DNA from 3 places in the Shewanella piezotolerans WP3 genome. Region 3 is predicted to be linked to each of the others. Evidence: predicted binding sites of a transcription regulator. Region 3 holds the regulator's gene; each other region holds the start of a gene.
What was found. Region 3 encodes LexA, which represses DNA repair genes until DNA is damaged. Its sites were predicted from a motif close to TACTGTATNNNNATACAGTA; they were not measured.

Region 1 (10,512 bases), 1.7 Mb from region 3:
TCAATGTTAACTTAGCTGGTCCATCATAATAAAAGCTCTCTCCTGATGGGTGCTTGAGTGTCCAGTTAAAAAGCGGCCACACTTTTATCAGTGCATGATTATCTAGCTCGCTTGGATGTGTAAAAGGAGCGGCGCTGGCAATATAACCAGGCGATGCAAATAAACCATAATTAAGCACTCCAAGAGAGCTTGAGATCCAAGAGGAGTCTGGTTGGGTACCGCCAACGATGGCAACATCAACACCTTCATCAATCAAATCAATAACGTTGTTATTCTGTACAATATGCAGCTGAATATCGGGATACTTTTCACAGAACTCATTAATAGCATTTATGAATATCATCGAGATAATTGACACCGGCGCTGCAATCCGAAGGGTACCTTCAGGCGTATCGACCGCTGCGCCACGAATGCTATCAAACTGAGACACAATAGCCTGATACTGCTGGAACAGCGCTATCCCCTCTTCGGTTAAGCGCAACTTACGTGTGTTGCGCATTAAAAGTTGTTTATCAAGCAATGTTTCTAACTTTGTCAGTTTTCGGCTCACCGTTGCGATAGGCATCTCTAGCTCTTTCGCTGCTTGAGAAAAGCTCCCAGCATTAACTAAGTGCACAAATTGGTAGATCAGCTGTAGTTCCAATCCAAAGTTGCTATTCATCGATATAAACCTTTGCGTTTAAAACTTAAAATGACGAGCGGCTACGACCTAAGGTCAATAGTACACCAAAGAGCAACTATGTTAGTGTTCCAGCTCAATGTTAAGCGTGTTTAACGCATATTATCCCAAGTGAATAGAGAACAGCATGCCAGCAGTATTGACGCCGCTCCTCGCCGTATTTGGCATTATGTTGATTGGAACTTTGGTACAGAAAACAAAGTTATTACCATTTGAGACAGACCAAGTGTTAAACCAATATGTTTACTATATTGCGTTTCCGGCCATCATGCTTATTACCCTGGCACAGACACCTATAAGCGACATACTTCACTGGGGGTATATTGCAGGCTTTAGCGCTGCGATGCTAATTAGCTACGCCATAACATTTGTAGTGTCATTGCTCGTAAGCCCAGCCAAAAAAGCCGTCGCAACAATGCGAGCGCTTAATGCCACTTTTGGAAATACTGCTTTTATCGGTATGCCGCTCATGGCAATACTGTTTCCAGGCAATCAAGTTGCGTTGGCAGCGGCGGCGATTGCCAGCTTATTATCAGTGTTAATTTTCGCCGTTGCCTTGGTGTCTTTAGAAGTCTTAGGCAGCAACAACCAAACTTCAGCAATAAAAGTCATTGCTCTCGCCTTAATCAGAAACCCCATTGTCGTCGGCAGCTTTGTCGGGATAAGCCTATCTGCAATGACAGTAACCTTGCCGGAAAGTCTCGCGCTTATTATTAAGCAACTCGGCTTGACATCAAGTCCCTGTGCACTATTTGCCATTGGTATGGTATTAGCAAAATCTGGGCAACATCAAACATCGAAGCAGCTTATTAATTATCAACAGTTGAGTGATATCAGCGCAATAAACATGATTAAGTTGTTCATACAGCCTTTTATCACTTTCCTGCTAATGACCAGCTTAGAGGTAGACTCACAGTTAATTTCGATGGGCGTGATGCTTGCGGCACTGCCCACTGCAGCAAGTGTTTACTTACTCGCTCAGCGTTATCACACTCAAGTGATAACCAGTGCTCAAGGAATACTATTGGGTACGCTTGTTACCTTCATTAGCTTGCCCCTATTAGAAGTATTTTTGCTCGGCTAAAACCAATTAACGCTTAATTGTTCTATGCTACGACAACAGAGACTCAATAAAGCGCCATCAACAAGTTTAAGAGTGAGCGATAATCAGTCCATCTGAACTTCCTCTATGACAAGAAGGCAACCAAATAACCTAACTCGTTTGAAATCAGTAAATTGTGATCATTTAAATCGTAAAGAGCTAAACATTGATTGATTTAACAACAAATAGTTTACTGTATAGAAAAACAGTATATACTGTTTATCAATACAGTGTTTTGGATAGGACATCACTATGCTTTGCCAACTCAGCATTAACAATTTTGCTATTGTGCGTTTTTTAGAACTCGATTTTAAAGCCGGAATGACCAGTATTACCGGTGAAACGGGTGCAGGTAAATCTATTGCAATTGACGCATTAGGCCTATGCCTGGGCAATCGAGCTGATGCCAATACTATTAGGCCTGATGCCACAAAAGCTGAGGTTAGTGCTCGCTTCTCCCTATCTGATATTCCTCTTGCTAAACGCTGGTTAGAAGACCATGACCTCGAACTGGACAATGAGTGTATTTTAAGGCGTACGATTAATAGTGATGGACGTTCTCGTGCATACATTAATGGTAACCCGGTACCATTAGCCCAAATTAAATCTCTAGGCCAACTGCTTATCGGGATCCATGGCCAACATGCTCACCATGCAATGCTAAAAAGTGAGCACCAGCTTACATTGCTCGACAGTTACGCCAATCATAAAATGCTGCTCGATTCGGTCTCGTCCAGTTACCACCGCTGTAAAACGATAGAGAAAGAGCTGCAGCAGTTAGAGCTTGCTCAACACGAAAGATTAGCACGCAAGCAATTACTACAATACCAGGTAGAAGAACTTAACGAGTTTGCCATTAGCGAAGGTGAATTTGAGACCATTGAAGCCGAACATAAAAAACTTGCCAACAGCACTGCACTCATTGAGTTATGCCGCAGCCAATTACATATTTTGCAAGAAAACGATCAGGGCAGCATTGAATCGCTACTCAATACCTCTATCAGCCAAGGGCAAGATTTAGAGAGCTATGATGCAGAACTTGGTAGCGTCGTCGTTATGCTCAATGAGGCGCTGATCCAAGTGCAAGAATCCAGTAGCGAACTTGAACGTTATTTAGATGGCTTGGAGTTAGACCCTGAATACTTTGAGCAGTTGGAGTTACGCATATCTAAGGCGCTACAATTAGCGCGCAAGCACCATGTCAACGCCGCGGAGCTATTCGCTTATCATCAAGCTCTATTAACAGAGCTTAATGACTTAGATTCCGATGAAGACAGGCTTGATGAGATCCGTAATCAACTCAGTAACAGTCAACAAGCCTATTTAAACCATGCAAGAAAACTAAGTCAAAGTCGCAGTCGTTACGCTAAAGAGCTTGATAAAAAGGTCACCCAATCTATACATGAGCTCAGTATGCCAAAGGGTAAGTTCAGCATTTCAGTCAATTTTAATGAAAGCATAATTAGCCCACATGGCTGTGATGGAATAGAGTTTTTAGTCACCACCAACCCCGGACAGCCTTTACAACCAATAGCTAAAGTTGCCTCTGGTGGTGAGTTATCTCGTATTGGGCTCGGTATTCAAGTGATAACCGCTAAGAAAGTAGCGACGCCGACACTAATTTTTGATGAAGTTGATGTTGGGATATCAGGACCAACTGCCGCGGTTGTCGGGCGTATGTTGCGCAGCCTAGGTGAATCAACTCAAGTTTTTTGTGTCACCCATCTGCCGCAGGTTGCTGGTAACGGTCATCAACATATGTTTGTAAACAAAAACAGTAAAGCGGGCAAAACTGAAACCTCGATGGTGCAGTTAGATAAAGAGCAACGCGTTGAAGAACTGGCACGCTTATTAGGCGGCGATACCATAACCAGCAACACTTTGGCTAACGCTAAAGAGTTACTGTTAAGCTAAGTGTCACAAGACAGTTTAAGGCATAAAAAAAGGAGCTAATAAGCTCCTTTTCCTTTTGGCTTGATTAAATCAAGTAGTAAGCGGCAACTTGTAGACAAATAAGTGAGAATATACCAGCCAATACATCATCGATCATAATACCGAAACCACCATGCACTTTGGCATCTAGCCAACGGATTGGCCAAGGTTTTAAAATATCGAAAAAGCGGAACAATATAAAACCGGCTAACAGCCACTGCCAGCCGGCTGGTGCTGCTATCATAGTAATGAGCAAGCCTGCGATTTCATCCCACACAATCGCGCCATGATCATGAACGCCCATATCTTTAGCGGCTTTATCACAGATATAAAAACCAATTAACACACTAAATATCGTAAGGCCTATGTACCAAGGTAGGCTTAACGGCGCCATAAGCAAAAAGACGGGGATCGCGGCGATAGTACCGAACGTGCCTGGTGCCTTTGCCGCTAAACCAGAGCCAAAACCTAATGCCAAAAAGTGGATTGGGTTCTTAAGCGAAAGCTTAGCCACCGCTTTATCTTTTGAGAGTAAATCCATCAATTAAAGTGCTCAAATCCAAGGTTAATAGGTTCGAATGGTTGGTTATCTAATAGCAAATTTAGCTTACCGCCAGTGCAGACTTGGCCAATTTGAGTAAACTTAACGCCCGTTTCAGCCAATGCGATTTCTAATGCGCCTTTTTGCGCCTCAGAAACGGTAAAAAGTAGCTCATAATCTTCACCACCGGTTAATGCATAACTCAATGCCAACTCATCGGAAACATTAGCTTTTAGCTCTTTGGATAATGGAAGTTTATCTACATTGACCATAGCACCGATATTAGACGCTTTAAGTACATGCTGTATATCAGAGACTAAGCCGTCAGAGATATCGATAGCACTGGATGCCAAAGTCCTTAACGCTTGTCCTGCAAGTACTCTTGGAGTCGGTCGATAATGACGATTGATAATATACTCTCTATCAGCCTCATTACATTGCGCTTTGCCTCGCAACAGATCCAAGCCGAATGCTGAATCGCCCAAGGTCCCCGTAACATAGATCCAATCACCATTTTTTGCACCACTTCGTGTCAGACCAGTGTGCTCCGGTACTTGTCCATTTATCGTAATGGTGATTGAGCGAGGCCCGCGAGTAGTATCCCCTCCCACTAGCGCTACACCGTAATACTCAGCAATTTCAAACATACCAGTACTGAAATCTGCAAGCCAATTCTCATCGACTTCAGGTAGCGTTAGCGCCAACGTCATCCAAGCAGGTTCAGCCCCCATAGAGGCAAGATCTGATAAGTTAACCGCCAAGGATTTGTATCCCAAAGCACTAGCAGGCATATCTGGGAAAAAATGCACGTTTTCCACTAGCGTGTCACAAGATATCGCTACAGACTTATTAACAGCAGGCTCAACAATGGCACAATCGTCGCCGATGCCAACTGCCACGTCTTTTCGAGACTGGGCGCGCCCAGTAAAATAGCTTTCGATTAATTGAAATTCTTTCACAATACCAATCACAATTTAAAAGTGGACTGAAGAAAAGGAGCCAAATAGTCTGTGGGTATCAAGGCTATTCCACTGCGCTTACCCCGTATCGCTGGGTTCATGCAGCAAAGACTCTCTTTTAGCCATAAAAAACGGCATCCGAAGATGCCGTTTTGACTATTTAGTTCTTGCTACTAACTTATCCAGAATACCGTTAACGAACTTATGTCCATCTTCAGCGCCGAATGCTTTGGCAAGCTCGATAGCTTCGTTAATCGCTACCTTATATGGAACGTCTTTACGGAAAGTCAATTCATAAGCCGCTAGGCGTACGATCGCTTTTTCGACTGGATCAACTTCATCCATAGGACGAACCAAAAATGGAGTGATAAGCTCATCTAATTGGCTTTTCTTTGTTGCAACGCCACCTAATAACTCACGAAAGTAAGCTATATCGACACCATCAACATTTTGTTCAGTTAGAAACTCATGCTCAACATCAGCAATATTGTTGCCACTTAGCTGCCAAGAGTATATGGCCTGAACCGCTAAACGACGTGCCTTTCGGCGCTCTGAAGGCTTCATTAAATTGTCCTAAATTACAGCTGTTCTTCAAGTGCTTGCAAAACGTTAACCATCTCTAGCAGACCCAAAGCAGCTTCGCCGCCTTTGTTACCTGCTTTAGTACCTGAACGCTCAATAGCCTGTTCAATGGTATCTGTAGTTAAAACGCCGAATGAAACAGGAATATCATACTCAAGTGCAACTTGAGCTAACCCTTTATTACATTCGCCTGCAACCAGATCAAAATGAGGTGTACCACCACGGATAACCGCACCAAGTGAGATTATGCCGTCAAATTTTCCGCTTGCCGCAACACGACGGGCTGCAAGTGGCAGTTCGACAGCGCCTGGGACTTTAATTACAGTGATATTGTCATCTGCAACCTGACCAAAACGCTTTAGAGTGTCTACCGCACCATCAAGCAAACTCTCAACAACAAAGCTGTTGAAACGTGAAACTACAATCGCAATTTTTGCGTTTTTCGATTCGATATTACCTTGAACTACGTTCATTTATCTTACCTAAATTAGCTTAATGACCCAGCATGGGGGCGGAAGAGGCGGTATGATACCACAGCCACTTACGCTGATCCCTATGCAATTTATAAGAAAAGAGTGAAATTGCACCTCGGGTGATAATAATCACCACCAGTAAATTTTATTCTGCAATATATTCAGTAACTTCCAAGCCAAAGCCTGATAGTGAATGATAACGCTTTGGTGAACTAAGCAGTCGCATTGACGTAACACCCACGTTAGCGAGAATTTGTGAGCCTACACCCACTTGGCGAGATGTCCCTTGCCACTTAGCTGCAATAGGAGCACTGCCATTATCTTCAGCTTCGAATGCTTTAACTTTAGCCAAAATATCGCTGCTATGCTCTTGATGACCGAGCAACACAAGTACACCACCTTCATCCCCAATACGCGCCATTGCCTTCTCTAACGGCCAGCTACGCTGCTGATCACGTTCAGAGTGCAATAAGTCGTTAAAGGTATTTTGTAGGTGAACACGAACCAGTGCATTCTCGGTTACAGGGCCTTTAACTAAAACGTAGTGTAATTGGTTATCGATGGTGTCACGGAAAGTCAGCATATCAAACTCGCCAAAACGAGTGGGTAGCTTACACTGTGCTTCGCGCACAACGCTGGTCTCTTTGGTATTGCGATACTCAATTAAGTCAGCAATGGTGCCCATCTTTAAACCGTGCTTTTCAGCAAAGATTTCAAGATCGGGACGACGTGCCATAGTGCCGTCGTCGTTAAGAATTTCAACAATCACTGATGATGCTTCAAAACCTGCGAGCCTTGCTAAATCACAGCCTGCTTCGGTATGTCCTGCGCGAATAAGTACACCGCCCTCTTGCGCCATCAATGGAAAAATATGACCTGGCTGAACAATATCAGCAGGTTTTGCGTCTTTACCGACAGCAGCTTTAACTGTTACAGCTCGATCTTGAGCAGATATCCCGGTTGTAACGCCCTCTGCCGCTTCAATTGACACGGTAAAGTTAGTTGAAAACTGCGCATTATTATTTGTGACCATCAACGGAAGATTTAGCTGCTGGCAGCGCTCTTTAGTTAATGTCTGACAAATAAGACCTCGACCAAAAGTGGCCATAAAGTTAACGGCCTCAGGCGTCACCATGTCAGCAGCCATAATAAGGTCGCCTTCATTTTCTCTGTCTTCATCATCCATCAAGATAACCATCTTACCTAGACGAATATCTTCAATGATCTCTTCTATACTATGTAACGCCATGTTTAGACCTTTATTTTTGTGTTACTGCGTTAGCTGAGGTCGCTAATCAATAAGCCGTTTGTGGCACTGCAGTAAATAAATGTAATGTTTATTTTGTAGGATTTTCTAATGACAAATACTATCGTTAAAATAGTCTTAAGCCAGTTTTTATCTTAAAAACCCTGAGCGAGCTAACAAATCCATAGTAACTTCTGACTTCGGTTGCTCTGCTTGCTGCTCTGATGAATAACTCATCAACCTTTCTAAGTGCCGGGCAATAAGGTCAACTTCGATATTGACGCTATCACCTGGTTTTAAATCTATTAACGTTGTTTCGCCTGCGGTATGAGGCACTATGGTCAGTCTAAAACGATGCCCTTGCACTTCATTAACCGTCAAACTGACACCATCGATTGTGATCGAACCTTTATGAGCAATATAGCGCCCGAGCTCTGCAGGAGGTGTCAGCCAAAACTCTATGGCTTGGCCTCGTACTTGTCTATCATCCACATGAGCGATGCCATCAACATGGCCGCTGACCATATGCCCACCAAGACGAGTTGTCGGAGTGACCGCTTTCTCTAAGTTTACAGCAGTGCCAACGGCGTAATGAGCAAAGCCTGTTAAACTAACCGTTTCGGCAGATATATCCGCAACATAACCATCAGCTAGCTGCTCAACAACCGTTAAACACACACCATTTGTTGCGATACTATCACCTAGCTTTACATCCGACAGATCAAGCTTGCCGCTTGCAACGGTTAATCTAATGTCATCACCACGGCGTTCTACTTTACGCAGATGGCCTACCGATTCAATAATTCCAGTAAACATAAAGTTAGTTACTCATTCTTAATGTTAAGCGGGTATCTTTACCCACTTTTCGTTCATCTATTACGTCAATGTTTGGGATTTCTGACATTTTCTCGAAATCAGGCAGAGCAAGTAGATCTCTGCCTCCAGCACCAAGTATCTTCATCGCTTGGTATAAAATTATTTCATCGACGCAATGACTCGCTACAAATGCCCCAGCAAGAGTCGCGCCAGCCTCCACCAACACTGAATTGCAGGTTTTACCTAACAATGTAAGTAAAGCTTGCAGTTCCACTCGGTTATCTGTGGCAGGCAAAACTTGATGACTCACATGAGCAGGCCAAGCAGACTTTACAGATTCAGGGTAGTCACGAGTACTCACAAGTAAAACAGGGCTGGTTACACTAAAGATCGCCAATTCAGCATCTAGCCTAGCTTGGCTGTCTAATATTACACGCAAAGGCTGATGCACTTCTGCTGGTGCGATCTCATTTGATAAAGATCCCAGCTCACTGTGACGTACATTTAAACTAGGGTTGTCGGCCAAGACAGTTTCAACACCAGTTATCAAAGCACAGTGCCTCGCACGAATTCGCTGCACGTCTCTTCGAGCTTCTGGACCTGTAATCCATTTTGACTCACCGTTAGATAACGCCGTTTTTCCATCAAGGCTAGCGGCTAACTTGACAGTCACCCATGGCAAGCCTTGCTGCATTCGCTTTAAAAAACCAAGGTTAACCTGTTTAGCAGCATCGGTTAATAAACCGACATCAACCTGAATGCCAGCATCCTGCAGCATGGCTATGCCGCGGCCTGATACTTGCGGATTAGGATCTGTAACTGCAACCACGACCCGGCTCACTCCAGCCTCAATGAGTGCTTTAGCACAAGGAGGAGTGCGGCCGTAATGGCTGCAAGGCTCAAGAGTAACGTAGGCGGTTGCGCCTTTGGCATCATTACCTGCCATATTAAGTGCGTAAACTTCTGCGTGAGGACCGCCAGCGCGAATATGATAACCCTCACCGACAATCACGCTATCTTTAACGATGACGCTGCCAACACACGGATTGGGTCTGGTGGTGTAGAGCCCTTTTTGTGCTAACTCAATAGCTAGGCTCATCATTTGATTGTCTTCAGTTGACCACATAATGTAGCGAGTTCCGATTAATCAATTAAGCTAATAAATGGGTACGACTATTTCTGCAAGTTAGCAATAGCTTCGCCAAATTCTGACACATCTTCAAACGCGCGATAAACCGATGCAAAACGTATGTAGGCCACTTTATCGAGATTAACCAACTGGTCCATCATTAAATTACCAATCATCTCAGATTTAACTTCTCGCTCACCAGTTGCACGTAGTGTTGATTTAATCTTAGTTAAAGACTGTTCAATTTGATCCATCGATACAGGTCTTTTTTCTACGGCTCGAAGCATGCCACCACGGAGCTTTTCTTCATCGAAAGGCTGTCGGCTACCATCTTGCTTCACCACTCGAGGCATAACAAGTTCAGCACCTTCAAAGGTGGTATAACGCTCATGGCACTGAACACACTCTCTACGACGACGTACTTGATGACCATCAGCGACAAGTCGCGAATCAATTACTTTAGTGTCTGTTGCGCTGCAAAATGGACAATGCATCTGGCCTCCGGTCAGTTATTAAGTTGAACTAAATGCTTGTATCAAATTTGGCTGAAATGCCAACAAAAATGGCCGCATAAATGCGGCCATTAAAGTTTACCTGATTTAACGCTTAAGGTTAACCGTAAACAGGGAACTTAGCGCATAATTCAAGAACCTGCGCCTTCACTCGCTCGCTAACAGCAAGATCGCTAATATCATCAAGGACGTCACACATCCAGTTGGTCAATAATACTGATTCTTGTTCACCAAAACCACGACGGGTAATAGCTGGAGAACCAATACGCAGACCTGATGTTACAAATGGTGAGCGTGGGTCGTTCGGCACTGAGTTTTTGTTAACCGTGATATTTGCGTTACCAAGTGCAGCGTCAGCATCTTTACCCGTCATATCTTTGCTTATCAAATCAAGCAAAAATAGGTGGTTATCGGTACCACCAGAAACAACATCATAGCCGCGTTCAATGAAAGTGCGTGCCATTGCTTTTGCATTAACAACCACTTGCTCTTGGTATGTTGTAAATTCAGGGTCAAGTGCTTCTTTAAAGGCTACCGCTTT
Region 2 (10,512 bases), 2.1 Mb from region 3:
TGATTATATACTGAAACATAGATATAGTGGGAGCACATGTATGGAAGAGTGTCGCGTAGCACTTGATCAGCAGAGGGATAGTGAGTGTTAAATAGGATTTGGTTTAGCTTTTTTGCAGTAGCATTGGCTGCCATCTTTATACAATTACTAAGTGGTAACTTTGGCGTACTAAGCGAAAGTGTTACAGCCATTTTTTCAAGTGCTAAATTAGCCGCAGAAATAGCGTTAGGCCTTATTGGGGTACTTTGTTTGTGGATGGGTCTTATGAGAGTCGGCGAAAAGGCTGGGGTAGTGGCTTTTTTCTCTCGTGCTTTTGAGCCGTTATTATCACGTTTGATGCCCGAGGTGCCTAGAGGACACCCTGCCTATGGCAGCGTGACCATGAACCTAACCGCTAATATGCTAGGGCTTGATAATGCAGCCACTCCGTTAGGCTTAAAGGCGATGCAAGACCTTCAGTCTTTAAACCCTGTTAAGCACACTGCGACCAATGCACAAATTTTGTTTTTGGTACTCAATACTTCCTCCATCACATTGGTGCCAGTAACGGTATTTCTTTATCGTGCGCAGCAAGGGGCGGCAGCACCTGCTGATATATTTCTACCTATCTTATTGGCTACGTCAGCATCAACGTTAGCGGGCGTACTAGCCGTTGCTATTGTGCAGCGTTTATCAATTTTAAATACGGTGGTGATTGCCTATGCTGCAGGAATTTTGGCCACGTTAACGGCTTTGATGTTTTACTTATCAACCCTTACAGTTTCAGCTATCGGGGAGGTGAGTACAGCAATGGGTAATGGTATTTTACTGTTTCTCATTTTCAGCTTTGTACTGGTTGCGGGTTTGCGTAAGGTTGCTGTATATGATGAGTTTATTGAAGGAGCAAAAGAGGGTTTTGCCCAATCTATAAAGCTCATTCCTTATCTACTTGCTATGTTATTAGCGATAGCATTACTGCGTGCTTCTGGCGCGCTTGATTATCTATTAAATACATTGGCAGGGATTGTCGCATTTGCAGGCGGCGACACTCGCTTCGTTGATGCCATGCCTACCGCTATGATGAAACCATTTAGTGGCTCCGGTGCAAGAGCAATGATGCTTGAGACTATGCAATACTATGGCGTTGACTCTTTCGCTGGACGCCTTGCGGCAATATTGCAAGGCAGTACAGAAACGACGTTTTACGTGTTGGCGGTATATTTTGGTGCCGTTGGAATACGCAATGGTAGGCATGCTCTTGCTTGCGGTTTATTTGCCGATCTAGCGGGTATAGTGGCTGCGATCTTGGTGTGTTACCAGTTTTATGGTTAATGGGTGATCTTATTGCTATGAAAAAGGCGATAACTTAGGTATTTAAGCAATCGCCTGATATGGAATTTTAAATAGGAAATCAGTCAGTCGCAGATTGCTTTGGTGCCCAGTCTAACCAAATAGGGTCGACAGCAGCGTTAAGCGGGAATTTATGTTGAGGGGCAATCATATTTTCTACTGACGTTACCTCTTTGGTCGCGAGGCCAATTCCTCCAGTAAGGATAGTTTCAAGTGAGCCCGTTTCAATCTGCGCACCAGAAAATAGTCCTACATCAACTTTAACACCCGAAAGATCCCAAAGTACACTGGAGCTATTCACTAGATGTTTATATCGGCTCTCAATGTGAGCGGTCATTTCTACACCGGTACCATCAGCAATCAACTGGTAACTATCTACTTGACCGACTTTTATGCCTCGAAAGAAGATAGCAGTGCCTTTATTGATAGAACCTAAGTTATTATTAGTGATGATAAAGGTAAGAGCGTTATCTAGGTTATAAAATGGTTTGTCTATTAAACCGGCAAAGCGCGAAGCTGTCTGTGTACTGATCCCTGGAACGACTGAAATATAAGGTCCAGTAATCAGAGTTTCAGGCGCTTCAATTCCTGACAGTGAAACTTTTGCGTCCACAATGGAAAAGCTAGCGTCTTGTTGGTTGAAGTTAGCGGCGTAGTCACCATAAAGATAAGCTGAGACATTTAACTCTGTCAGATCTTTGCTCAGTACAACTGACTCCACTTCACCCACTTTATGACCCAAGTAGCGGATAGGCGCCTTCTTAGCCAATTTTACGCTGGCGGGGAAGGTCATCGTTATCGCTGTTGATTGGCTTAACGCGAGGAATTTAGAAGCATATAGCTGGTTTTCGTGTCCTTGTGCTGGTTGCTCCAATAACCCTAAAGTGATGCCACCTTTAATCGCGCCTTGTAGTGGCGACATCTCTACTTCAATGCCACTTAAACTGGCATTAATTGCTAACGCGCTATTGCGCCAAAAAACCGTTTTGTCGGTTAACAGCGATTCAAACGTTTTTTGAATACTAATATCAATTATAAAATCGTTACTCTTCCGCTGCCATTCAACTTTGTTAACTTGGCCAATCTGCATTTTTTTATAGTAAACCGGTGAGCCATCAACGACATCAGCGGCATCATTGCTAAAAAGTTGTCGAGTTATTAGTCTCGAGTTCTCAAAGTAGCTATCTGCTTCTTTATTGCTGGCAAATACTCTTAATAATGCCCCGTTAGCTAACTGCTGGTTACTTGCGCCTTTTATCAAACTTAGTGCGCCATTAGTAAAGGTGCTGAGGTCGCGAGCTTTTACCGCAACACCGTCTAAGTTCGCTTCTACTGAAAGTACGGACTCGGCGACAAAATAGCTGCCCTTGGTGAGTAAACTACTGAAATCCGCATCGACTTCGATATTATATTCAACTTTAGTCAGTTCTTTATTTAACTTACTGGACAGCACTGTACCTATTTTTATTTGTTTGAAACGTAACTCAGCGCCGGCTGAAACGCCTGGGTTGGTATCTGAGTCCAGAGTTAACGTAAGCTTGTTACTATTCAACGGCTCGGGTTTAGTGGTTAGCAAGGGATATTGCTGTAGCGGATCGCCAGAACCCGTAATAAAGTTAATCACACTGCCAGTAAGTAGTCGCTCTGGATGATTGATGCCGCTGAGAGATATATCTGCCCCTTCTAACCAAAATGATGATGTTCCTGCTAACAACTCGGCATATTTACTGTCGATTTTAGCCTCTAAAGATATACCGTTATCAGTTAGGATTTTATTGGTAACCCGGCCTATATTAATGCCTCGAAAAACAATGGCGGTATTATTGGCCACTGACTCTGTGCCGTTAGCCGTTAATGTAAACTCTATACCACCGAAGGCTTGTTTCTCGCTATCATACAGCGCAAATTCGTGTCTATTTTCTGCAGGGGCAGACTTATCATTTGAACTAAAGCTAATGCCACCTGCTAGAATCGCCGCTAAACTTTCAGTGCGAACTTCAATACCGGCAAGAGAAGCATCAACACTAATACCCGACACATTCCAAAACTGTGAATCAACTTTGACTAAATTTGCATATTGCTGCTGAATAAAGGCTGTAACAATAATCTTATTGCTGCTATCTAAACGGTAGCCAACAACTTGACCCACTGGGATCTGTCGATAAAATAGCGGAGAACCGACATCTAAAGAACCTAACTTTTCCGAGGTAATGTTAACGATTAAACCTTCGTTACCTGGTGTAATAACTGGTGCGCTGATCTCTGCTTCGAAAAAAGAAGCTGACTCACCTTCACCTGGCAAAATCCCAATATAATTACCTGAAAATAAGGTGTCTAATCCTTCAACGCCAGTAATTGAAGCCTTGGGTTTCACGAGCCAAAACTTGGTATCTTTGTTGAGAAATGGAGAGGAGCGATAATCCATTAAAACATCAACATTCACCCCCTGAAGATCATCATCAATACTGATATCAACAACCTTGCCAACCGTAAGTCCTTGATACTTAACTAATGTTTTGCCAATATCCATACCAGTGGCACTTGGGAAATGTATTCTGACCTCTACGCCAGACTCACGGATACTCTTAACTCCTAACCAAGCTCCTAGCGCCAATGCGATAATCGGTAATAGCCAAATAGGAGAGAAGAGCTTTTTCTTTACTACTTTAGGTGTCTGTACTTGAGTCATTTTTTATTTCCAATCTGTCCCAGAGTAAACGTGTGTCAATCACTTTTGCTGCTAGCTGTGTCAGCAGAATAACTAAGGCAAATGCTGTAGCGGCAGGTGCCGGTTTTGCATCTAAAAGTTGTCCCATATTAACGACCGCAACAGTGAGAGAAATGACAAACAAATCTAACATCGACCACCTGCCAATCCATTCGATAATATGAAAGCCCATCATTAGCTTTTTCTTGGATATAGGTAACTTAAAGCTAATTGCCGTTAAATATATGGTTAAACCTACAATTTTTAGCACCGGAACCAATATGCTCGCTGTAAATAGAATAATAGCGATAGGGATCATGTCCGTTTTAACCAGATGTGCTATCCCTGAAAAAATGGTGTCTTGGGTGACTTGCCCTTGATTCGTCAGTGTTGTTATTGGGTATAGGTTGGCTGGGATCAGCAAAATAGCTGCGGTGATCAGTAAAGCCCAGCTCTTTTGTAGGCTGTCGTAATCCCTAACAATCAGTTTGGCATCACAGCGGCTACAACAGGCTGAATTAGCGCAGGTGACTTTATTGCAGGTCGGGCAGCAAGTTAGGCCTACTTCTTTTCCTAATGTGCAGCTTGTCTGATTATCGTTCAAGGAAACTCCACATATGTTCTAAATCGTATTCTCTTAAAAGAAATAAATGCATTATAAACAACATTGTAAAGCAGAAAGTTCCAAAACCGAAAGAAACAGTAGCAAAATCCGCAAGGTTAAAAGCGGCAACCAAAAAGCTAATAACATAGATTTCGAGCATAGTTAGCTGGGTAAGCAACCCTTGTAACTTTAATGCTTGCTTTAATATCGACCTTAATAAAGGTGATTGCAGTCCATATTTAATGATCAGGATCTGCACCAATATTGAAGCGAGCAAGATGCCTGGGGCGATGACCGCTGCCGTCATAACTGCGATCGCAACAACCCAATAACCTTGCTGATAGACCGCAGCGGCCCCTTCAAAAACGGTTGTCGTGCGCATACTGCCTAAAAATTCAAGCTCAAGCACTGGAAATAAGTTCGCTGGGAAAAAAAAGATAATAGCTGTCACACATAGAGCTAGCATGCCGTTAATTGAGCAGTATGGCGTGTCGTATAACTGCGTGTGGCACCGCGGGCAAATCGCTCGTACGCCCGTTGGCAAGGCACGCTTCCTTATGACCAAATCACATGACGGACATAAAGTAACACTATTGTCTAGCGTATCCGGTGGCATAGGAAACAAAGCCTCAAATAAAACGTTAAGGAATAAAACAAACATATTGCTATAAACGTAGGCTCAAATAATCGTATGCATTTGATTATTACAGAGTCCTTATCGCTATAAGCGTATCAGGTTTTCAAGAAAACTTGCATAAGAACTTCAATATGTGAGACTCTTTACTGTATATAAAAACAGTGCGAGATTGATTATGGCCGTTATAACCAAATTTGTCGTAGTTAGAGAAGGGGTTGAAAAGATGACTTTCACATCGAAAAAGGAGGCTGATGCCTACGATAAGATGCTTGATATCGCTGACAACTTAATTCCTTTCTTGACTAACCCTGAACTAGGGTTGGAAGATAATGATATTGAAAAGCTTGGGTTTTTCTTAGCGCAGCATAAAGATGAACTTCAATCTTTACTTAAAGGTGGGGCAGCGGTAAGTAAAGCTCCGGCTAAGAAAGTGTCGAAAAAGACTAATTTAGACTAAAAAAAACAGAGTATCAGTCTTCTAAATATGTTGCATCTTGATAAGATGCTGCAAATTTACTTAGTTTTATCGATGATTTTGTTTAGGGGATGTATATGACCGCGTCATTTTATGACACGTTGAATCGTCAAGTTATCGCTTTATTGAGCGGTGAAGATGACCAAATAGCGGCTTTAGCCAATTTTTCTGCGCTGTTAAATGATAATTTAACTGACCTTAATTGGGTAGGCTTTTACCTATTAAAGAACGAGCAACTTGTTTTGGGCCCTTTTCAAGGGAAAGTCGCATGTACTCGGATACCGATAGGAAAAGGCGTATGTGGTACTGCGGTTGAAAAAAATGAAACACAACGTATCGCTGATGTTCATCAATTTGTGGGCCACATAGCGTGTGATTCCGCGAGCGTTTCTGAATTGGTTGTTCCGTTTCGACGCAATGGTGATGTTATCGGAGTACTGGATATTGATAGCCCATCGTTATCAAGATTTGATGAAATCGATCAACAAGGCGTAGAAACTTTGGTGAAAAGTCTCGAAAATTGCCTATTTGGTTAATCAACGACCAATTTTTGCTAATTGATGGTCGCAATCATCTCATGCATCCCTATAATAAGCGGTTTGAGCAATGAAATCTCAAATCGCGATTATTCGGTAAAGCGAAGCAATAGCGTTTATGATAGGTTGTTGCTAAGGTAGGTTTGATTTTGCCGCTAAAAAACATAAGTTAATCATTATTAATTTGTTCTTTAGGTCATAATCAGACAAATATAAACGACACTTAAATCGATGAGAGATAGAAACTCTTTTGGTGGTGTCCCTTTTTTAAACTGTGGAAGTAAAGATGGAATCAACAGAAAAGTTGACCGATACCAACGCTATTCTTGCGTACTTATATGAAACATTTCCTTTATGCTTTATAGCTGAAGGTGAAACTAAGCCATTAAAAATCGGATTGTTTCAAGATTTAGCGGAAAGGTTAGCTGATGATTCTAAAGTCAGTAAGACTCAACTAAGAATCGCTTTAAGAAGATACACAAGCAGCTGGCGTTACCTTAAATGTGTTAAAGCCGGTACGCATCGTATCGATTTAGATGGTAATTCCTGTGGTGAGCTAGAACAAGAGCACGTTGACCATGCTCAAGCTACACTTAAAGAAAGTCAGGAAAAAGCGAAAGCAAAAAGAATAGCTAAGGCAGGAAAAACGTCAGCACCTGCAGCTAATGCTAAGAAACCCGTTAAAAAACCGGTTGCTAGAAGACCGAAAGCGGCGCCAAGCGCAAAACCTGTTAAAGAAAAAGTAGCAGAAGTAGTTTTAACGCCTGCGGTACTGACAGAGTTGAAGAAAAATCAACGTGTAAACGTCAAACTAGGTAAGGCGCCAGTAGCTGGTGTTATTTTGGATATCAAAAAAGAAGATGTTCAAGTTCAGCTAGATTCTGGTTTAACGATAAAAGTTAAAGCTGAATACATACTGCTGTAATGGTTTAAAAGCATGTAAAGGAGTAACTTGTTGATGCGGAAAATGTCTCTGGCTGTATCTATCGCCAGTATTTTTGTAGGATTCTCGGCGTGGGCTGTTAGCCCTACTATTCAATTCAGCGAGTTACCTGCTTTAAAGCAGGAACCCCAACATAAAGTGGCGAGTAAACGCGTCACTGGTTTGTTCACCCGTTCCCATTACCATCGTTTTGAAATGGACGATGCGTTTTCAAAGCAAGTGTTCGAACGATACCTGAAACAGTTGGATTATCGTAAGAATGTGCTACTGCAGTCAGACGTTGACAGCTTTATGGCTTATTCCACTCAATTTGACGATATGTTGAAAAGTGGCGATCTGCAGCAAGCCTATGCAATGTTCGAAGTGATTCAAAAACGCCGCTATGAACGATTCGCCTATGCACTCTCTTTATTAGACGAAGAGATGAAGTTTGATGTGGCTGGCGATGCTTATGAATTCGACCGTAAAGACGCCGCTTGGCCTAAAACTGAAGCTGAGTTAAACGAACTTTGGCGTCAACGCGTCAAGTACGATGCGTTAAACTTAACGTTGACGGGTAAAAAATGGGATGAAATCGTCACTATTTTATCCAAGCGTTACAACAACTCAATCAAGCGTCTAAGTCAAACTCACAGCGAAGACGTTTTCCAAGGTGTTATGAACGCATTTGCGAGAACTGTTGAGCCGCATACCAGCTATTTATCGCCACGAAATGCAGAGCGTTTCCAGATGGAGATGAATTTAAGCCTTGAGGGCATTGGTGCGGTACTTCAAGTTGATGATGATTACACCGTCATTAAAAGCCTAGTTGCTGGCGGTCCAGCAGCAACCAGTGAGAAGTTGTCGCCTGAAGACAAAATTGTTGGTGTAGGCCAAGAAGGCGAGAAAATTGTAGATGTTATCGGTTGGCGTTTAGACGATGTTGTCGAGTTAATTAAAGGTCCTAAAGGCAGTAAAGTTGTTTTAGAGATCTTGCCTAATAAAGGTGGTTCCAGTGCTAAGCCTTTTGAACTGACTATCGTACGAGACAAGATACGTTTAGAAGACCGTGCTGCTACCTCAAAAGTTGTCGAGCCGTCGGAGGGACCATACGCTAACCGCAAGGTCGGTGTTATTCAAATCCCAGGTTTCTATATGAACCTTTCAAAGGATGTTTCTAAAGAGCTTGCAGAGCTTAAAGAGGCTAAAGTTGAAGGTATCATTATCGATTTACGTGGTAATGGTGGCGGTGCGCTTACTGAAGCGACATTGCTTACAGGTTTGTTTATTGAGCAAGGACCCGTAGTACAAATTCGTGATGCTAATGGTCGAGTTTCTCAAAATAGAGATAATGATGGCCGAGTCACCTATGACGGTCCATTAACGGTGATGGTTGATCGCTATAGTGCTTCTGCGTCAGAGATTTTTGCCGCAGCACTGCAAGACTATGATCGTGCTCTGATTGTAGGTGAATCTACATTCGGTAAAGGCACCGTGCAACAGCATAAGAGCCTTGGCAGAATCTACGATATGTATGAGAAACCAATAGGGCATGTACAGTATACAATCGCGAAGTTCTATCGTATTAATGGTGGCAGTACTCAGCTAAAAGGTGTGACACCGGACATTCCATTTCCAAGTGCTCTAGAGCCTGGTGAGTACGGTGAAGCAGAAGAAGAGAATGCACTGCCATGGGACAAGGTGCCAGTGGCGCAGTACGGTACGTTAAGCGAGATCTATCCACAGTTGATTCAAAATCTTGATAGCAAGCATCAACAGCGAATTAAAACAGACGTTGAATTCGGCTATATCTTCCAAGATATCGAAGAGTTTAAAGCTAACCATAACGACAAAACGGTATCGTTAGTTGAAAGTGAACGTCTTGCTGAGCGTGATGAGAACGATAAGAAGCAACTCGATCGCGAAAACGAAAGGCGAGTCCGTGAAGGCCTCGAAGTGGTTAAATCGTTAGATGATATAGAAGACGATGCTGACAAGACCGATGCATTTCTCGATGAAACGGCATACATCACTCTCGATTTAGTTGATATTGAGAAAGTGGCTAAAAATCAAAATTAGTCGCTCACTGCAGATTATAAAACGCGCTATTAGCGCGTTTTTTTTAACTTAAAAATGGAATTAGTAGGCCTACAATGACACAACCACAAGCTAAGTACCTAAAAGACTATCAAGCACCACTTTTTCAAATCACACACTTGGATTTGGATATCTCTTTAGCGGGTGAGAATTCTGTAATTCAAGCGACTAGCTCAATCGAAAGAGTGGGTGAACACCAGCAGCCATTAAAACTAGATGGCGAAGATATTAACTTAAAGTCAGTTAAAATAAACGGTGTTGAGAGCGCATATACAGAGAAAAACGGTCAACTGATTATCGATACAGAAGAGCAAACTTTTGAGTTGGAAATAGTCTCTGTCGTCGATCCTGAGTCAAACACCAGTCTAGAAGGCTTATACATGTCTGATGGAGCTTACTGCACTCAGTGTGAAGCTGAAGGGTTTAGGCGTATTACTTACTTTCTTGATAGACCTGACGTTCTAGCTATTTATACCGTACGCATAGAAGCAAACAAAACTGCATTTCCATTTTTGTTAAGTAACGGTAATCTTGTTGAAAGTGGTGATTTGGAAGGCGGTTTACATTACGTTAAATGGCATGATCCGTTTCCCAAACCGGCTTATCTTTTTGCATTAGTTGCAGGTGATTTTGACCTATTAGAAGATGAATATATCACCCGTAGCGATAGAGCCGTTAAGCTGCAGGTTTTTGTCGATAAAGGCAATCTTCATAAAGCTCACCATGCAATTGCATCATTAAAGAAATCAATGCAATGGGATGAAACTCGTTTTAATCTTGAATACGATCTCGATATTTATATGATAGTAGCCGTTGATTTTTTCAATATGGGTGCGATGGAAAATAAGGGGCTGAATGTATTTAATACCAAATATGTGTTGGCAGATAAAGCCTCTGCTACTGATGATGATTACCATGGGATCGAGTCTGTAGTTGGTCATGAGTATTTTCATAATTGGACCGGTAACAGAGTAACTTGTCGTGATTGGTTCCAATTGAGCTTAAAAGAGGGGCTAACCGTTTTTCGAGATCAAGAGTTTAGTTCTGATGTTGGCTCTCGAGCTGTTAATCGTATTCATGCTATTAAAGTGATGAAAAACCAGCAGTTTGCTGAAGACTCTGGCCCAATGGCTCATCCTATACGCCCTGAATCAGTAATAGAGATGAATAATTTCTATACCGTTACAGTGTATAACAAGGGGGCT
Region 3 (10,512 bases):
CAATAGATATGGCGCATAGCTCGTTTCGCCATCAGGCACAAACAGCTTAGTAGTATCAACATCTATCAATAGATTACCGACGGCCAAGAAGAAGGTAATGATCATACCGCCAAGCATAATAGTGGTGATTCTATCTACGGCTTTAGTGCTGATGATAACGATGGTGGCCAATACCGCAGCGAACACCAATCCGGCAATACTTTGCGGTAAGCTAATACCAATACCTTCTAGACTGTGATTGACTATCGAGCTGCCGCCACTAATGTAAGCGTAGGTCAATATATACAATACAAAGGCAATCGATAATCCATTGACGATACGCCAAAATTGGCCGAGTGTGGTTTTAGTAAGAGTGTCAAAACTAGAACCAGGTTCAAAATGAAGATTAGTCTCTAGCAACATCAAGCCAGACACCAACATGCAAAACCATATGCCTAGTAACATTAACATCGAGTAGCCAAACCACATGCCTGCGCCCACTACAGGTAAGGAGAACATGCCCGCGCCAACGGTCGTGCCCGCAATAATCATTGCGCCGCCTAATAGTGATTTTCCTTCGGCCTTGTTTTTGGCCGCATTCATATGATTTGCCATTTAATCTTTTTGCTCCGCATTAACGCTATCAACAATCGTCTGTCTAACTGATGAACGCAGCAGCAAGTTAGCTCTATCTTTTATTCGCTTGATATCACTACAGCCTTCGCTATCGGTTAGATGACCTAACTCTTTTAATTTAACGCTTAGCGTAGCGTATAGCTTCTTGTCGTAGAACTCTGGTGCAGTAATACCGTGAAGTGCTCCCAGCCTTTGTGCCAGGCGATGGCTATCGCGCTCTAACTCAGAGCGCTCCATGTTAGGCTTCACCGCTAACAAGTTAAATAAGATAGCATAACGTTGCATAGTTTCGTCGATGGTGCCAGACAGCAATAGCAACTGATTCACTTTATCATCGGCAACTTCAAAATGACCATTTTCAATCACCAGCCCCTGCGCAACAAAGATATCTAAGATGCTATCTGCGTAGACCTTAGGATCTTCAATACCCATAAATAGTTCGGCTTGAAGCAACGGATAAAAGTCATTAACCACACAAACAACATCATCACGAGTGCAACGCTCTTTACGCAATAAACAGGCTGCGATCAGTGATGGCACCACCAATAGATGAATGATGTTATTACGATAATAAGTCATAGTGATCGCGATACTGTCATCAATGGAGATAATATCGCCAAGCGCATCACTTTCAATTTGAACCTTCTTCAGCTCAAGACCTTGAGAAACCAGATCTTTACCACTCCCCTCTGGGACTGAGGTGTACTCGGTATAAGGCAGCTCTTTTAGCAATGTAAGATAAAGGTCAAGTTGCTTTTCAAGCTGACTACGCTCTAGTGCATTTTGCTCTGATGCCAGTAATACCAAGCTCGTTAGCGTCACTGAACTGACTGCTGCCGCATCATTAATATTAGTCATCACTTGGCTAGCTAACGTATTCACAGCTGGCGTTAGCCAAGTTGGCTTTTGCTCAGGATCTTGGGCGATATCTTCACGCCAATTAGGCACTTCATCATTTAAGAAGTTGTGCAGCGTTATTGGCTTACCAAAGTTCACATAACCTTGGCCAAAGTTACCTAGCTTACGAATTGCACCAAATACCTGCCAGACAGATTCTTTCTTTTTCTTTTTACCGCTTAACTCTTTATGGTAAGTAGCCACTTCCATCACATGGTCATAACCCAAGTAAACGGGCACTAGTGTTACAGGGCGTTCAACACCACGCAAAACGCTATTAAGCGTCATCGCAATCATGCCTGTTTTAGGCGCCAATAAACGACCTGTACGTGAGCGTCCACCTTCAGTGAAGTACTCAACCGAATAACCTTTAGTAAATAGCTGATCTAAATACTCACGGAATACAGCGGTATAAAGCTTATTACCACGGAAACTACGACGGATAAAGAATGCGCCGCCACGACGGAACATTGGCCCTGCAGGCCAGAAGTTAAGATTAATACCAGCAGCAATATGCGGCGGCACCATACCTTGATAATAGAGAATATATGAGATTAACAAGTAGTCCATGTGACTACGGTGACACGGCACATAAACTATTTCATGGCCATCATGGTGTAGCTGACGGATCTGCTCCGCACCTTTGATGTTGATTCCTTTATAAAGCTTATTCCACAGCCAAGTTAGAAAACGCTCGGCTATACGTACCAAGCTGTCTGAGTAGTCAGCTGCGACTTCATCAAGATATTCCATTGCTTTGGCACGAGCTTCAGTTTCTGAAATTTTCTTGCTGGCCGCTTCCTCTTTTATCGCCTTAGTAATCGAATCAGATTTAAGCAAAGCATGGAAAAGTGCTTGTCTCTTAGGGAGCTGAGGGCCGGTCATCACTTTACGTTGGCGCTGAAAGTGAACTCGAGCTACGCGCGCTAGTTTTTGGGCGATACGCTTATCTGTACCGTGTTCATCCGCCATATAGCGCAATGACACCGCGTTAGAAAACTGGACGAAGTTATGACGACCAAGAAATAGGATCATCAAACACTTACGTAACCAAGTTGGATTTTGACGTTCCAAAACCGCCGCGCGCATAGTGTCATCTTCTTTACCTGGGGTGCGTCCCCAGTAAAGGCTGACCGGTACCAATTGAATATCTAATTCAGCATTTTGCTTATGCACACTCAACAGACGTTTAAAACAGTGTAGATACTGCTCAGCACTTTCCCGCTCGCCAAATAGAGGTTTGCTACCTTCAAGGCAAACAACACGCGGCGCACTCACGCCATTGACCTCTAAGTCATCATAAGGGCTTGGAAGTCCTAGCGTCCCGGTCATTTCACTTAAAGCCGCGATGTCACTCACGGATTCTGTTTTCATGACATATACGAGTGGCTTGCTTGGATCGAGATTGAGATCATCAAAAGGATCATGAGGTACCACAATAGTGTGTACCAACTTTTTCTGGATCCAGCGTAAAGATTTAAACCAAAGAGAGTCTTTTTTCGACATGATTCGCTTGCAGTGTTAGTCGCTTCTAATAACCCCGTAGAATACCAGAATTTTCGACGATTTGTGCAATTGCTTTACAATCCGCACCTGAAGTTACTGTGTATTTATAGAACAATGACTTAGTTGCAGTTAAGTGTATTAGCTCTAGAGTCGAATGATTCCCCCATCCAGTCTGCCGTCGCACAGCCCAACATTTAAAGCAACGGCATATAAATGTAAATTTAACTTATGCTTACATTAATTTGGTTAATACTTGCACTGATTAAATTACTGTATATACTAACAGGTACTGTATAGAAAAACAGGTTCAACCATGAGACCACTTACACCGCGCCAAGCAGAAATTTTAGAGTTGATTAAACGAAACATTTCAGACACAGGTATGCCACCGACTCGTGCTGAAATAGCGAGACGTTTAGGCTTTAAGTCTGCCAATGCCGCTGAAGAGCATTTAAAAGCACTGGCTAAAAAGGGGTGTATTGAGATCATACCGGGAACCTCTAGAGGTATTCGGCTCACTCAAGAGGAACCGGAAGAGGTCGAACTCGGCTTACCTTTAATTGGTCAAGTTGCTGCAGGTGAGCCGATCCTCGCCCAAGAGCATGTTGAACAACACTATAAAGTTGACCCTGCCATGTTCCGCCCTTCTGCTGATTTTCTACTGCGAGTCCGAGGTGACAGTATGAAGGATATTGGCATACTCGAAGGTGATCTATTAGCCGTGCATAAAAGTCAGCAAGCACGTAACGGCCAAGTAGTCGTTGCTCGAGTGGAAGATGACGTAACCGTTAAGCGCTTTGAAAAGAAAGGTAATAAGGTCTTTCTACATGCTGAAAATGAAGAATATTCACCAATAGAAGTAGATCTAGCGAACCAGAGCTTAAGCATTGAAGGGCTAGCAGTTGGCGTGATCCGCAATGGAGATTGGCAATGAACAAATTATTAGGTGTTAGCCCTCGTCACCCTGGTCTTTGGCAAGATATTCCAGCCTCTACCATGACGAAAAAAGCAGTTGTAGATATAGAAACGATGGTATCTCACACTCAAGGGCGCAATGAGCTAACAAAGATTAGCGCTCAGTTGGCTCAATTGAGTCAGCAGGGGCGCTGGATCGTATTGATTAGCCCACCTAATATTGGTTATAAGCAAATGCTAGCATCGGCTGGTGTGCGCATGGATAGAATTTTATTGGTGCATGCTAAAGATGAAATCGAAACTCTTTGGGCAATGGAAAAAGCGCTAACAAGCGGCACATCGAGTGCGGTAATTACTTGGGCAAATAGCCTAGATGCGCGCGATAATAGACGCTTACAGTTAGTGGCCAAAAGTGCACAAGCATTAGGTATAGTGATTGAAAATGCGAACGCTCACTTACCTGATAGCGCAATAAACACACAGGATGATAGGTGTAATCAAGGCTCTTTATTTAGTTCAATGCATTAAGCAGTTATTTCTATTACAGTTCTAAGCTCTCTCCATGAGAGCTTTTTTATTTCACTTATGAGTGAAATTAGTCAAAAAGTGATCTTGATCAATATTTCAACACCAAGTAGGGTAGGAACTGATAACAACGATATTTTTGTTATATCCGAGCGATTTAGTCGTCGGTCTTTATGTACGGACTGTAGATCCTTTTAGAGTATATGAAGACTGAGATCGGCCTGATATATTTCAGCCGTAGGTGCCAAAGTGGTTACACTAACCAGTAGATAGATACTGGAAATTACAAAAGTCATATCGATAGTCGACACATAATATAACGACACGATAGACACGCCACTCGTGCACTTTGAAGTCATCGTTGCTTTTTTGGGAACTGAAGAGTTTACATAGAGCAGAGACTTACTGTGTGACTCTTCTTTGTCTTGTTGACAGAGGAGAAGTCTAGTGAAGCAATTGTTGTATTGTGTGTTGGCGCTAATATTTACGCCTGCACTTTTTGCATCAGAAATGCCACTTAATATGACAGAAGGCGTGACGGCGATCAGTGAACAGGTTTATAGCCTTCACATGATCATCCTTTACATCTGTTGTGCTATTGGCTTAGTTGTTTTTGGCGTGATGATTTATGCCATGATCAACCACCGCAAATCAAAAGGCGCAGTCGCCGCCAACTTTCATGAAAGTACTAAAGTCGAAATATTATGGACTGTAGTGCCTTTTATTATTCTTATCATCATGGCTATTCCGGCAACCAAAACACTCATAGCCATGGAAGATCCAAGCGATGCAGACCTAACTATTAAAATTACGGGTTCGCAGTGGAAGTGGCATTACAGCTACTTTAATCAAGATGTAGAGTTTTACAGCTTAATGTCTACCCCACGAGCGCAGATAGAAGGCACCGAAGCTAAAGGTGAGCACTATTTACTGGAGGTTGATAAGCCCCTGGTATTGCCCATTAATCGCAAAGTCCGCTTTTTAATGACCTCGGAAGACGTTATTCACTCTTGGTGGGTACCGGCTTTTGCAGTTAAGAAGGATGCTAACCCAGGCTTTATCAATGAAGCCTGGACCAAGATAGATAAACCAGGTGTATACCGTGGTCAATGTGCTGAGTTATGCGGTAAGGACCATGGATTTATGCCCATTGTGGTGGAAGCACTATCGGAAGCTGACTTCGATAACTGGCTTATCGCTCAAAAACAAGCTGCTAATAATGCTGAAGCAGCAGCTCAAGCAGCACTTTCTAAAACCTTGACCATGGATGAGCTGATGACTCAAGGGGAGCAGATATACATGGCTCGCTGTGCCGCATGTCATCAACCTAATGGTGCAGGCTTACCCGGCGTGTTCCCATCGCTTATTGGTAGTCCGATGATTAAAGGCCCAGTTGCAGACCATATTGATATCGTGGTTAACGGCAAACCAGGCACTGCGATGCAAGCTTTTGCCAAGCAGCTAACCGCTACAGAGATTGCTGCAGTGGTCACCTTTGAGCGTAATGCTTGGGGCAATAACTCCGGCGACTCGGTTCAAGCCGCAGATGTTAGCTCAGATGATGCTAACCCTGCTGTCTCGGGCGCTTCTACTGCGGTACCAGTGACATTACCCGCAGAACTCCCAGCCGCAGCCGCAGACCCAGCAACATCGACAGTCACGGAGACTGTAAGTGAAACTGTTGAGGATGTTAAGGCTGCGGTGCTAGATGACTTGAGCATGGATGAACTAATGACCATGGGTGAGAAAGTATACATGATCAAGTGTGTCGCCTGTCATCAAGCGGCAGGCACTGGACTGCCTGGCGCTTTCCCCTCCTTAGTTAATAGTCCCATCATTACCGGACCTGTTACCGAGCATTTAGATATTGTGATCAATGGTAAAGCTGGCACAGCAATGCAAGGCTTTAGCTCGCAGCTTACACCGCAGGAATTAGCCGCAGTTATAACTTATGAGCGCAATGCATGGGGTAATGACTCCGGTGATGCGGTGCAGGCTTCTGATGTTGATGGCCACGGAAAGTAAGGGATTAAAATGAGCACTATTACTCAAGATACACCTGCCGCTCAGGACGATCACCATGATGAACATCATGGGGCGCCGAAAGGCATTATGCGCTGGATATTAACCACTAACCACAAAGATATCGGCACGCTTTACCTATGGTTCAGTTTCATTATGTTCCTTACAGGTGGCGCAATGGCTATGGTTATTCGAGCTGAGCTATTTCAGCCCGGTTTACAACTCGTGGAGCCTAATTTTTTCAACCAGATGACCACAGTACACGGCTTAGTTATGGTCTTTGGGGCGGTGATGCCGGCTTTTACCGGCTTAGCTAACTGGCTGATCCCAATGATGATCGGTGCGCCAGATATGGCGCTACCGCGCATGAATAACTGGAGCTTTTGGATCCTACCGTTTGCATTTGCCATTCTGTTAAGTTCACTGTTTATGGAAGGCGGTGGACCTAACTTTGGTTGGACCTTCTATGCCCCACTATCAACGACTTATAGTCCTGACAGCACTGCTCTATTCGTTTTTTCAGTACATATCATGGGTATGAGTTCGATTATGGGCGCAATTAACGTTGTCGTAACCATCGTCAACATGCGTGCTCCAGGCATGACATGGATGAAATTGCCGCTGTTTGTTTGGACTTGGTTGATCACCGCATTCCTGCTAATAGCGGTGATGCCGGTATTAGCTGGAACCGTCACCATGGTACTAACCGATAAGTACTTCGCTACCAGCTTCTTCGATGCTGCTGGAGGCGGCGATCCAGTCATGTTCCAGCATATTTTCTGGTTCTTTGGCCACCCAGAAGTGTACATTATGATTTTGCCATCTTTCGGCATTATCTCAGCCATTGTTCCCGCTTTCAGCCGTAAACCTCTCTTTGGTTATGCCTCAATGGTGTATGCCACAGCCAGTATTGCGGTGCTGTCGTTCTTAGTTTGGGCGCATCACATGTTTACCACAGGGATGCCGGTGTTCGCCGAACTCTTCTTCATGTACTGCACTATGCTCATCGCTGTACCTACTGGAGTTAAGGTATTCAACTGGGTCGCTACCATGTGGCGCGGATCGATAAGTTTTGAAACACCAATGCTGTTTGCCGTGGCGTTTATCATTCTGTTCACCATTGGTGGATTCTCTGGTTTGATGTTGGCCATTACTCCTGCTGATTTCCAGTACCACGATACCTACTTTGTAGTGGCGCATTTCCACTATGTATTAGTCACTGGGGCGATATTTTCCATTATGGCTGCAGCGTATTACTGGCTACCTAAATGGACTGGCAACATGTATAGCGAGAGCTTAGGCCGCTGGCACTTCTGGTGCTCAGTTATCTCGGTAAACGTGTTGTTTTTCCCAATGCACTTCCTCGGGTTGGCAGGTATGCCTCGCCGAATACCTGATTACGCTATTCAGTTTGCAGACGTGAATCAGATTGTATCGATTGGTGGCTTCGCCTTTGGATTATCGCAGCTGATCTTTTTAGCGGTAGTGATCAAATGTATTCGCGGCGGTGAAAAAGCCCCAGCAAAACCATGGGATGGCGCAGAAGGATTGGAATGGACAATACCAAGCCCGGCACCTTACCACTCATTTACAACACCACCTGAGGTGAAATAAAGATGAGCCAGCCACAGAGCAGATCAAACCGAAAGTTAATTACCATGCTGCTTTTAGGCGCTGTGGGTATGTTTGGTTTCGGTTTTGCTCTCGTGCCGCTGTATGACGTGCTATGCGACACGCTAGGTATTAATGGCAAGACTCAAAGTACCGCCAGTGTTTATAAGCCCGTTACGGTAGATAAAAATAGAACTGTCACCATTGAGTTTGTTTCCCAAGTACAAAGCGATATGCCCTGGGAGTTCAAACCTCAAATGAACAGTATGCAAGTACACCCTGGAGAACTTATTCGCACTCACTTTGTTGCTAAGAATTTGTCTGCGAATCATATCGTAGGCCAAGCAATACCGTCGGTGTCTCCAGGGCAAGGGGCAGCTTATTTTAATAAAACAGAGTGCTTCTGTTTTAATCAGCAAGTATTAGCTGCAACAGCAACTGCCGATCTACCGCTTATCTTTTATGTGGACCCAGAATTACCGGACTCCATCTCTACCTTGACCCTCTCTTATACCCTCTACAATATTACCGACAAGAGCTATGCCGGTAGCGTAGAGCAAGGAGCTGCAAGATGACATTTATTGAACAACAGTTTCATTATTTTCCCTTAAGAAACGGTAGGCCAAATACACAGTTAATTTCAACTTTTTTCCACTCGACTACTCTTTACTCAATAGCCGAGAAAGGAGGTTTAAAATGACGACCAAGCACGAACCCTATTATGTACCAGCGCAAAGTGCCTGGCCGATTATCGGCGCCATCGGGTTGTTTCTTATCGCATTTGGTGCAGGTAGCTTTGTATCTGAGCTGAATAGCGAAGGCGGCATCGGCGGTTATATATTATTAGCCGGAATAGCTGTGATTATTTTTATGATCTTCGGTTGGTTTAGAACGGTTATTGCAGAATCAATGGCTGGTCTCTATTCAGAACAGATGGATCGATCATTTAGACAAGGGATGAGCTGGTTTATCTTCTCTGAAGTGATGTTTTTCGCTGCATTTTTCGGTGCGCTATTTTACGCTAGAATGATTGCAATCCCTTGGCTTGGCGGTGCATCCAATAATGCCATGACCCACGAAGTGCTTTGGCCTACGTTTGAAGCGGTATGGCCACTAGTCACAACACCTGATGGTACCACGACCGAAGCGATGGGCTGGACAGGTTTGCCGCTATACAACACCCTTATTCTACTAACATCATCAGTGACACTGCATTTTGCCCATGTAGGGCTGGAAAAAAACAAACGTCAGGCACTAACGGCCTGGTTAGCATTAACCATCGTGTTAGGTATTGGCTTTTTATTCTTGCAAGCTGAAGAGTATATCCATGCCTATCAAGAGATGGGGCTAACGCTTGAATCTGGCGTTTACGGTAACACCTTCTTTCTACTCACAGGGTTTCACGGCATGCACGTGACATTAGGAACGGTGTTTCTCATAGTGTTATTTTTCAGGGTACTGAAAGGACATTTCACCCCTGAACATCACTTTGCGTTCCAAGCGGGTAGCTGGTATTGGCACTTTGTAGATGTAGTGTGGCTATGCCTATTTATATTTGTCTATGTACTTTAATTTCAAATAGATAACGGTTTTCGATTGACTAATAGGGTCTGGGGTTCGGCGCAATAATCCCAGTTCCTAAAGCCACTAGCAGTAACATAACCACCAGCACAGAAAAGAGTACTCGTCGGCCTAAATATTGGCTCATGGGTACACTCTTTTCACCTTTAACCATCACAAATAGGGCTCTCGCTAAATTAACCAATATGAACAGCAGTAGTAGTACTAAAACCAGCTTAAAAACAAATAGCATATTCATCAAATCTCCAAAAATTGGGGCTTTAGGCATTTGGTTGTTTATCGTACTTTCTACTTTGATGGTGTTTACAATTTTGGTCAAGCTTGGTTTTTGGCAGCTTGAACGGGCGGAGCAGAAACAGCAATGGGCAAGCAGCGCTTAGCCAACGACAAAACGCTAGCGTACTGAGCTATGAACAACTACTCGCTAAACTTGGCGATGACAATCTAACAGGCTATAAACTAAGTACTCAGGTAGCGCCCATTTTGCAGCAAGTATTTCTACTAGATAACCAAACCGTTAACGGTAGAGTTGGCTATTTAGCCTATCAAGCTTTTGAAGTTTCACCAGATAAACCATGGTTATTAGTTGAGTTAGGCTTTGAGGCTGGAAGCGTTGATCGCTCAATATTGCCTAACGTTGCAGCGTTAACGAGTCCCTTACAGTTAAGTGGACGCGTCTACCAAAAACAGATGAACCCAATGAGTTCAGAGCTCATGGCTGAAACAGGCTCACCTATACGGATCCAAAATTTAAACATAGAGCAACTTGCACAGTTAATTAAGAAACCACTCGCGCCAGTCGTGCTGCAACCCAACAATATTCCCGATGACAGCCGTGTT

Region 1: a site for LexA is predicted at 1,973-1,992, ahead of recN (DNA repair protein RecN). Genes of this name have one in related genera too.
Region 2: a site for LexA is predicted at 5,422-5,441, ahead of SWP_RS12720 (YebG family protein). Genes of this name have one in related genera too.

The regions. Positions count from the first base shown of each region.
Region 1 is NC_011566.1:1,356,431-1,366,942, reverse strand. Features, by position in the region: gene SWP_RS05960 (LysR family transcriptional regulator) at 1-661, opposite strand, end outside; gene SWP_RS05955 (AEC family transporter) at 807-1,763, shown strand; gene recN (DNA repair protein RecN) at 2,034-3,695, shown strand; gene SWP_RS05945 (phosphatidylglycerophosphatase A family protein) at 3,760-4,254, opposite strand; gene thiL (thiamine-phosphate kinase) at 4,254-5,213, opposite strand; gene nusB (transcription antitermination factor NusB) at 5,370-5,777, opposite strand; gene ribH (6,7-dimethyl-8-ribityllumazine synthase) at 5,792-6,268, opposite strand; gene ribBA (bifunctional 3,4-dihydroxy-2-butanone-4-phosphate synthase/GTP cyclohydrolase II) at 6,414-7,517, opposite strand; gene SWP_RS05920 (riboflavin synthase) at 7,665-8,330, opposite strand; gene ribD (bifunctional diaminohydroxyphosphoribosylaminopyrimidine deaminase/5-amino-6-(5-phosphoribosylamino)uracil reductase RibD) at 8,335-9,456, opposite strand; gene nrdR (transcriptional regulator NrdR) at 9,504-9,953, opposite strand; gene glyA (serine hydroxymethyltransferase) at 10,072-10,512, opposite strand, start outside.
Region 2 is NC_011566.1:2,969,858-2,980,369, reverse strand. Features, by position in the region: gene SWP_RS12740 (nucleoside recognition domain-containing protein) at 85-1,311, shown strand; gene SWP_RS12735 (PqiB family protein) at 1,391-4,018, opposite strand; gene SWP_RS12730 (paraquat-inducible protein A) at 3,996-4,640, opposite strand; gene SWP_RS12725 (paraquat-inducible protein A) at 4,630-5,256, opposite strand; gene SWP_RS12720 (YebG family protein) at 5,453-5,734, shown strand; gene SWP_RS12715 (GAF domain-containing protein) at 5,830-6,288, shown strand; gene proQ (RNA chaperone ProQ) at 6,575-7,213, shown strand; gene prc (carboxy terminal-processing peptidase) at 7,247-9,289, shown strand; gene pepN (aminopeptidase N) at 9,364-10,512, shown strand, end outside.
Region 3 is NC_011566.1:5,046,588-5,057,099, forward strand. Features, by position in the region: gene mtr (tryptophan permease) at 1-594, opposite strand, end outside; gene plsB (glycerol-3-phosphate 1-O-acyltransferase PlsB) at 595-3,018, opposite strand; gene lexA (transcriptional repressor LexA) at 3,332-3,952, shown strand; gene SWP_RS21405 (cell division inhibitor SulA) at 3,949-4,461, shown strand; gene coxB (cytochrome c oxidase subunit II) at 4,906-6,483, shown strand; gene ctaD (cytochrome c oxidase subunit I) at 6,493-8,094, shown strand; gene SWP_RS21420 (cytochrome c oxidase assembly protein) at 8,097-8,666, shown strand; gene SWP_RS21425 (cytochrome c oxidase subunit 3) at 8,788-9,663, shown strand; gene SWP_RS21430 (DUF2909 family protein) at 9,692-9,910, opposite strand; gene SWP_RS21435 (SURF1 family protein) at 10,009-10,512, shown strand, end outside.